Regions from separate parts of the Cupriavidus sp. H19C3 genome, predicted to be linked through region 1. Evidence: predicted binding sites of a transcription regulator. Region 1 holds the regulator's gene; the other holds the start of a gene.
The links. Region 1 encodes sigma-54, which starts transcription at its own class of promoters, with help from an activator protein. Its sites were predicted from a motif close to TGGCANGNAANCTGCTTT; they were not measured.
Positions count from the first base shown of each region.

Region 2: prpB (methylisocitrate lyase) is a predicted target of sigma-54. The motif match lies at 1,367-1,384, and genes of this name have one in related genera.

Region 1 covers NZ_CP184985.1:2,334,301-2,338,927, forward strand. Annotated here, with positions in the region: gene DFLDMN_RS10795 (KpsF/GutQ family sugar-phosphate isomerase) at 1-396, shown strand, start outside; gene lptC (LPS export ABC transporter periplasmic protein LptC) at 428-1,057, shown strand; gene lptA (lipopolysaccharide transport periplasmic protein LptA) at 1,173-1,811, shown strand; gene lptB (LPS export ABC transporter ATP-binding protein) at 1,843-2,634, shown strand; gene DFLDMN_RS10815 (RNA polymerase factor sigma-54) at 2,757-4,238, shown strand; gene hpf (HPF/RaiA family ribosome-associated protein) at 4,289-4,627, shown strand, end outside.
Region 2 covers NZ_CP184985.1:713,003-717,629, forward strand. Annotated here, with positions in the region: gene prpC (bifunctional 2-methylcitrate synthase/citrate synthase) at 1-118, opposite strand, end outside; gene prpB (methylisocitrate lyase) at 188-1,096, opposite strand; gene prpR (propionate catabolism operon regulatory protein PrpR) at 1,487-3,574, shown strand; gene DFLDMN_RS03230 (J domain-containing protein) at 3,744-4,627, opposite strand, start outside.

The DNA of each region.
Region 1 (4,627 bases):
GGCCGCAAGCTGCTGACCTACGTGCGCGACATCATGCGCACCGGCAACGCGGTGCCCGAGGTGCGCGAGAACACGCCGCTGGCCCAGGCGCTCATGGAAATCACCCGCAAGGGCATGGCCATGACGGCCGTGGTGGACGAGGATGGCCGCGCCATCGGCGTCTTTACCGACGGCGACCTGCGCCGCCTGCTGGAAACCCCGCGCGACTGGCAGACCGTGCCGATCGGCGAGGTCATGCACCACAACCCGCGCGTGGTCAACCAGGACCAGCTCGCGGTGGAAGCCGTGGAGATCATGGAGACCAACCGCATCAACCAGCTGCTGGTGGTGGACGGCGACCAGCGCCTGGTCGGGGCGCTCCATATCCATGACCTGACGCGCGCCAAGGTCATCTGATCCAACGGAATTCACGCAAGGCACAGGCACCATGCAGGCACTCATCGCCAGTCTTACCGGGCTCGTCATGCGCCTGCTGCCGCTGTTGCTCATGGCCATCGTGGCCGGCAGCACATTCTGGCTGGTGCAGATCAACTCGCCGCGCGAGGAAAAAGCCGGCGCCAGCGCCAAGCGCCACGAGCCGGACTACTTCATCGACAATTTCTCGGCCACCGAACTGGCGCAGGACGGCAGCACCAAGCTGCGCTTTACCGGGATCAAGATGATCCATTTCGAGGACGACCAGACCTACGAGGTCACGCGTCCGGCCATGCGCGCCTACGAGCCGGACCGCCCGCCGGTGACGGCCAACGCGGACCGCGGCGTGATGAACGCGGAAGGCTCGATCATCGACCTGTACGGCAACGCGTTCATCGTGCGCCAGGCCGGCGCGGACCTGAGCAAGGATCCGCGCATGACGGCCGCGTCGCAATATTTCCAGCTTCTCGTCAATGACGATATCGTGAAGACCAACCAGCCGGTACAGCTGACGCGCGGGCCTTCGGTCATGAATGCCAACGGCCTGATCTTCAACAACGTCACGCGCGAAGTACAATTGCTGGGTAACGTACGCGGCACCATCATTACCGTGCCGCCGCCCGGCCAGGCGCAGAAGCCATAAGAAACGCGGTACCGACACCGTCCGTCACGATCGCCGCATCGTCACGGTCACCGTCTCACCGTCGGTAGCTGCGCCAACGTGTCAGGCCGTCTCCCTTGTCCACTTTCTAGCCGCTATGACTTCATCCCCGACGACTTTGTCCCGTCGCCACCCCGCCGCGTATGCGCTGCTGGCCTCCGTCGCCGTGCTTGGCCTGCTGCTGGCGCGACCCGCCCTGGCCGAGCGCGCGGACCGGGACAAGCCGCTGGTACTGGAGGCGGACAACGCCAGCTACGATGACGTCAAGCAGATCTACACGCTCACCGGCAACGTGGTGCTGACCAAGGGAACCATGGTGCTGAAGTCGGACGCGGCCGAGCTGCGCACCGATCCCGAGGGCTACCAGTACGCGATCGCCACCGCCAAGGCCGGCAAGCAGGCCTATATCCGCCAGAAGCGCGACGGCGTGGACGAATATATCGACGGCTGGGGCGACCGCATCGAATACGACGGCAAGCAGGAGCTGTCGCGCCTGATCGGCCATGCGCGCGCGGCGCGCGTGGCCGGCGCCAAGATCATCGACGAAATCCGTGGCGCGCTGATTACCTACGACAGCCGCAACGAGTTCTACACGGCCGCCGGCGGTGGCGAGAACACCTCGGCCGGCAGCCCGTCGGGCCGTGTGCGCGCCGTGCTGTCGCCGCGCGCGGACCAGGCCAGCGCACCGGCCGCCCCTCTCGACCTGAAGCCGGCGCCCGCGCCGGGCAAGCCCTGAACACCGGCGTCCGCGCCGCTCCCTCGCAGTCATGAACGATACCGCCACGCTCGCCACGCCGACTTCCTCCGCCACCGCCACCAACGGCAGCACGCTGGTCGTGCGCCACCTGAAGAAGCGCTACGGGTCGCGCACCGTGGTCAAGGACGTGTCGCTCGACGTCAAGAGCGGCGAGGTGGTGGGCCTGCTGGGCCCCAACGGCGCCGGCAAGACCACGTCGTTCTACATGATCGTCGGCCTGGTGGCGCTCGACGAAGGCGATATCGTGCTCGACGGGGACCATATCAGCGGCCTGCCGATCCACGAGCGCGCGCGCATGGGCCTGTCCTACCTGCCGCAGGAAGCCTCGGTGTTCCGCAAGCTGAACGTCGAGGAAAATATCCGCGCGGTGCTGGAGCTGCAGACCGAGAACGGCAAGCCGCTCAAGAAGGACGAGATGAACAAGCGCCTGGAGACGCTGCTGGACGACCTGCAGATCGCCCACCTGCGCAACAATCCGGCCCTGTCGCTGTCCGGCGGCGAGCGGCGCCGGGTGGAAATCGCCCGGGCGCTGGCGTCGTCGCCGCGCTTCATCCTGCTCGACGAGCCATTTGCCGGCGTGGACCCGATCGCGGTCGGTGAAATCCAGCGCATCGTCAGCTTCCTCAAGGCCCGCAACATCGGCGTGCTGATTACCGACCATAACGTGCGCGAGACGCTCGGCATCTGCGATCACGCCTACATCATCAGCGAGGGCACCGTGCTGGCGGCCGGGCAGCCCGAGGACATCATCGCCAACGAGTCCGTGCGGCGCGTCTACCTGGGCGAGAATTTCCGCATGTGACGTCGCTGCCGCGGCAATGCGGGCGACCCGGCTGCCGCGGCCGAACACGATCACCAAACTGAAGCGATAGGCGATAGCAATTTCCGTTCCATCGACGGAGAGATGCGCATAGAATAGGTCGCATGAAACCGTCGCTTCAGCTTCGTCTCTCTCAGCACCTTGCCTTGACTCCCCAACTGCAGCAGTCGATCCGGCTGCTGCAGCTTTCCACGCTGGAACTGCAACAGGAAGTCGAACAGGCCCTGACCGAAAATCCGCTGCTCGAACGCGAAAACGACTGGATCGAGAGCCCGCTGCGCGTGGCCGCCGATGGCTCCGTCAATGTGCAGAGCGCGCCGGCCCCGACGCCCGCCGAGCCGCAAGGCAGCGGCGAGGATCGCGCCGAAGGCGCCGCGTCCGGCGACGACGAGGGTTTTGGCGATAGCGGCGGCGAGGATTACGGCAACGACTGGAGTCTCGACGACTTTGCGCGCCGTCCGCAGGGCGACGAAGACGAAAAGACGCCGATGCAGCTGCGCGACGCCGAGCCGACGCTGCGTGAGTACCTGATGGAGCAGCTGACGCCGCTCAAGATCTCGGTGCGCGACAAGGGCCTGGCGGTCTTTCTGATCGAATCGCTCGACGACGACGGCTACCTGAGCGCCTCGCTCGAGGAAATCTGCACGGAACTGCCGGAAGAGCTCGAATTCGAAATCGAGGAAGTCCAGGCGATGCTCACGCTGCTGCAGAGCTTCGACCCGCCCGGCGTGGGCGCGCGCAATGCCGCCGAATGCCTCACGCTGCAATTGCGCCGGCTCCAGCATCCGCAACGCGAGCTGGCGCTGACCATCGTCAACCACCATCTGGAGCTGCTGGCCGTACGCGACTACACGCGCCTGAAGAAGGCGCTGCAGGTCGACGAGGCAGCCCTGAAGGCGGCGCACGAACTGATCCGCTCGCTGGCACCCTACCCCGGCCACGCCTACAGCCGGCCCGAAGCCGACTTCGTGGTGCCGGACGTCTTCGTGCGTAAGAGCGGTACCGGCTGGATCGCGCAGCTCAATCCCGATGTGATGCCCCGGTTACGCATCAACGATATGTACGCGCAGATCCTGCGCGGCGCCAAGGGCGAATCGGGCACCGCCGGCCTGCAGCAAAAGCTGCAGGAAGCGCGGTGGCTCATCAAGAACATCCAGCAGCGCTTCGACACGATCCTGCGCGTGGCGCAGGCCATCGTGGAGCGGCAGAAGAACTTCTTCACCCACGGGGAAATCGCGATGCGCCCCTTGGTTTTGAGGGAGATAGCCGATACACTCGGTTTACATGAGTCCACCATTTCCCGTGTGACCACCAACAAATATATGGCCACGCCAATGGGGACCTTCGAACTGAAGTACTTCTTTGGAAGCCATGTGTCCACCGAAACCGGTGGCGCCGCCTCATCCACGGCAATCCGCGCGCTGATCAAGCAACTGATAGGAGCCGAAGACCCCAAGAATCCCCTTTCCGACAGCCGCATCGCCGAACTGTTGGGCGAGCAGGGCTTCGTTGTCGCGCGTCGTACCGTCGCCAAATACCGGGAAGCCCTCAAGATCCCAGCAGTGAATCTCCGCAAGTCTTTGTAGCCGAGCTGCGTCACCTGCCTTGGTGCAGCTCTTTCAGAAGGAGAAGCGCTATGAACTTCAAGATCAGTGGACACCACCTGGACATCACGCCGCCTCTGCGTGAGTACGTGGAAACGAAACTGGAGCGTATCGTCAGGCATTTCGATCAGGTCATTGGCGTAAGCGTGCTGCTATCGGTGGACAACCATAAGGAAAAGGAACGCCGGCAGTATGCGGAAATCAATCTGCATCTGAAGGGCAAGGACATCTTTGTCGAAGCGCATCATGAAGACCTCTACGCGGCGATCGACTGTCTGGTCGACAAGCTCGACCGCCAGGTGATCCGTTACAAGGACCGCGTGCAAGGTCACGACCGCGAAGCCCTCAAGTACCAGATGGCGGCATCGCAG
Region 2 (4,627 bases), 1.6 Mb from region 1:
AGTGAAGGTCATTGCCGCTGCGGCCGACCGTGCAGAGCGCGGTGTTGCCGGCAGCCACGCCAGACAGCGCGACGGATTTCTTGGGCTTGGGCGTGGCGAGCGGTTGTGCTTCGGACATATGGGTCTCCTGGGTTGTGCTTGCGGATTGACGCTTCCCTGTCGGCATGATCGGGGTGCCGTTGGCGACTTAGCGCGCCTTGTTTTTGGCGAAGAGCGCGTCCAGCTTCTGTTCGTAGGCATCGTAGCCGATGCGGTCATACAGTTCCTGGCGCGTCTGCATGGTGTCCACGACGTTCTTCTGCGTGCCGTCGCGGCGGATGGCCTGGTACACGTTCTCGGCGGCCTTGTTCATCGCGCGGAACGCCGACAGCGGGTACAGGATCATGGCCACGCCGATGTCGCCGAGTTCTTCGCGGGTGAAGTACGGGGTGGCGCCGAATTCGGTCAGGTTGGCCAGTACCGGTACCTTCACCGCCTCGACAAAGCGGCGGTACATGTCCAGATCGGTCATGGCTTCCGGGAAAATCGCGTCGGCACCGGCTTCCACGCAGGCCACGGCGCGCTCCAGCGCGGAGTCGAGGCCTTCCACGGCCAGCGCGTCGGTGCGGGCCATGATGACGAAGTTCTGGTCGGTACGGGCGTCCACCGCGGCCTTGATGCGGTCGACCATTTCGTCCTGCGACACGATCTCCTTGTTGGGGCGGTGGCCGCAACGCTTGGCCCCGACCTGGTCTTCGATATGCATGGCGGCCGCGCCGAACTTGATCAGCGAGCGGGTGGTGCGCGCCACATTGAAGGCCGAGGAACCGAAGCCGGTATCGACGTCGACCAGCAGCGGCAGGTCGCATACGTCCGTGATACGGCGGATATCGGTCAGCACATCGTCAAGGTTGGAGATGCCGAGGTCAGGCATGCCGAGCGAACCGGCCGCCACGCCGCCACCCGACAGGTAGATCGCCCGATAGCCGGCGCGCTTGGCCAGCAACGCATGGTTGGCGTTGATGGTGCCGGGGATCTGCAGCGGTTTTTCGTCGGCCAGGGCCTGACGGAAGCGGGCACCGGCGGAGCGGGCGAGTTCGGCAGCGGAGAAGGTCATGGTGGGGTCGAAAGCAGCAATAGTGGATCGGAAGGAACGTGCGCTATTGCGCAAATGGTGTGCCAAGGGCGATGGAAACCGATGCTGATTTTCTTGGCATGCCAGTAAGTATCATAAAAACAGAGGCTTATATGTTAAATCTAAAGTTATTTCTATCATTGGGGCATGCGGTGTGGCACGTATGCCGGGACGGTGAATTTCAGCTTTGAAAGCTTATGCATTTCAAAGTTGAAATGCGAACGCCGGGCGCGCACAATGACGCAGGTCCCGTATGCCGGCTGCTTGCCACACATGTCGGCGCGATCCAACCCGGCCCAATGAACTCGGGCCAGATCAACTCGGGCCAGATCAACTCGGGCCAGATCAATATACGCCGCCGGTAGCCGTTCCATGACGCCTGTTTCGCATCCGCTTCCCCTGCCGAATGCCCTGCCTGCACCGGCCCCGCCCGCCGCCGGCGCGCGGCCCCGCATCTGGGCGGTCGGTATCAGCCGCCTGACGCGTGCCTTCGCCGAGCTGATTCCCTCGTACACCGCCCACGCCGAATTCCGGATCCTCGACAAGGGCTACGACGCCGCGGCGAGCGCCATCGCGCGCGACGGTCGCGTGGACGTGGTGGTGGCCGGTGGCTCCAATGGCGCGTACCTGCGCCAGCATGTGGATGTGCCGGTGGTGCTGGTCAAGGTGACGGGTTTCGACGTGATGAGCGCGCTCGCCACCGCGCGCAGGATTTCGCCGCACGTGGCGCTGGTCACGCACGCGGCGACGTTTGCCGAGGTCGACGATTTCGTGCGGACCTTCTCGCTGGCGATTCCGACCTACACCTACCTGACCGAGGACGATGCCACCGCGCGCGTGCGCGCGCTCAAGGAAGAGGGCGTGCGCGTGATCGTCGGACCTGGCATGGTGACCGATCTGGCCGAGCGCTACGGGCTGGTCGGCGTGTTCCTGTACTCGGGCAATGCGGTGCGGCTGGCGCTCGAAGACGCCATCGAGGCGGCCCGGCTGCGGCGCATCGAGGCGAACCGGCGCGACTACGTCAATACGATCCTCGCGCATCTCAACGAAGGGGTGGCCGCGGTCGATGTCGAGGGCCGCATCCAGTCCTTCAACCCTGCCATGGAGCGCTTTCTGGGGACTTCGGCCACTGCTGCAGCCGGCCGCAAACTGGCCGCGCTGGCGCCGGGGCTCGACCTCGACGGCGTGATGCAAAGCGGCACGCAGGAGCTGGAGGCGATCCATCGGCTCGGTGACCGCATGGTGGTGGTCAACCGCATTCCGATCGTCGGCGAGGCCGGTACCACCGGCGCGGTGCTGACCATCCAGGATGCCAATGCGATCCATCGGGCCGACCGCAACCTGCGTTCGCGCAGTCGCACGCGGCGTGCCGGTGTGCGGTACACGCTCGACGACCTGGCCGGCGCCTCGGCCGCGATGACGGACCTGCGCGCACTGGCGCGGCGCTATGCGGGGGTCGACTCGACCGTGCTGATCGGTGGCGAGAGCGGCACCGGCAAGGAGGTGCTGGCGCAGGGCATGCACGACGCGAGCCCGCGCCGGGCCTTTCCGTTCGTCGCCGTCAACTGCGCGGCGTTTCCGGAATCGCTGCTGGAGAGCGAGCTGTTTGGCTACGAGGAGGGCGCGTTTACCGGTGCCCGGCGCGGTGGCCGCGCGGGCCTGTTCGAATCGGCGCACAACGGTACGCTGTTTCTGGACGAGGTCGGCGACATGCCGCCCGCGCTGCAGACCCGCCTGCTGCGCGTGCTGCAGGAAAAGCAGGTGTTGCCGATCGGCGGGCTGGAAGCGGTGCCGGTCAACGTGCGCGTGATCGCCGCCACTCATCGCGACCTGGCCGCGCTGGTGCGGGACGGCTCGTTCCGCCAGGACCTGTACTACCGGCTCAATATCCTGCGCATCGACATGCCGCCGCTGCGCGAACGCGCGCAGGATCTGCCCGAGCTTGCCGAGCTGTTGTTCCGGCGCGCGCAGGAGCGCCTCGGTATCGCGCAGCCGGCGCCCTTGCCCGCGGCCGTGCGCAGGCGCCTGGCCGGCTATGCGTGGCCCGGCAATATCCGCGAGCTGGAGAATGTGACCGAGCGCATCGCCGTGATGATTGCGGGTCGGCGGCTCGAGCCGGCGGCCCTGTTGCGGGATTTGCAGGCAGCGGTGCCGGAGTTGTTTGCCGGCACGGGCATGGCGGATGGCGCGGCGTCTAAGGGCGCGCGCGCGGATACCGGCGGCGGTGTTGATGGCCAGGCGGGTGCCGAAGGGGACGATGGGAGCCCGGCGCTCGGGCAGCGGCGCTTGCCTGCCAGCCCTGACGCAGTGCAGGGGCGCTCGCTGGCGGGGGTGGCGCGTGCCAGCCAGGCCGAGCATATTCGTCGGGTGCTGGCCGAATGTGGCGGCAATCGCGCTGCGGCCTGCCATGTGCTGGGAATCAGTGCCACCACGCTGTGGCGCCGGCTGCGGGAGGGGTGAGGCGGCAGGCTTGAGGCCCGCCTGGGTCGGCCCTTCCTGTGGTGCGTTCGTGTGGGTCGTTCCTGCGGGGCGTTCGTGTGGGCCGTTCCTGTGGGCCACTTCGTGTGGACCATGAGGGCCGTATCGGGATCATGGTGAGACCTGGCCCGGGCCCGGATACGTCCCGCGTTCAGGGGAATTCGCGCTCGGGGATGCTGACGTTGCGCGCTTTGCCTTCCACGCTGTAGAGCGTGAGGATGTTCTTGGCAAAGCTGGTGCCGGTGGCCTCCTGAATCTCCTTGAGCTCGAAACGCTCGGACTTGAAGATCTCGCCCGTATCGAGGCTACGGTAGCGCACGTCGTAGTTGCCGGGCGCGATGTTCTCCATGGTGAAGCTGGTCCCGCTGCGGACGTAGCTGGTACGCACCGGCAGCGGACGGGCCGTGTCGGTCGACACCAGCTTGAGGAAGACGTCCGACTTGTTGCGCGTGTTGTCGACGGTCAGCATCGACAGGCCGTCGGTACGGAGCACCGGGTAACCGGGCAGATAGCCCGAGCGCTCGGGCCATGGATCGCCCTTGGGGGTGAGTGTCGGGCGGATATAACGTGTCTCCTCCCGCGTGGAGACGATGCTGGTGGCCGGCGCGGCCGGCACCGTATCCGTGGCGATCGCCTGGGTCGCGTCCGGGGTCGGCGCGGCCGAGGAGGTGGTCGGCACCCAGTCGCTGAGCAGGATCACGATGGCGGCGATCACCAGCCCATAGACCAGGTACGACCACGAGCGGCCCGAGATCCGGGCCGGGCGGAAGCCGTCCTCGCGCATCGGCTGGTCGCCGGCTTCGGCGCGCTGGCGCGCGCGCTCAGCCTCGGGGCGGGAGCGCTCGCTGCGTTCCGGGCGTTCGGCGCGTTCGCTGCGCCCGGTCCGTTCGGGCTCGGGCTTGCGCGCGCGCTCCTGCCGCGCCTGCGCCTGGGCCTGGGGCTGAGGCTGCGGTCGCGCGCGGGTACCCGCGGGCGGCGGCGTGCCGGTGCCGGGCCGTGGCGGCGCACCGGCGGCGGCGCCGCGCGGCGGTGGGC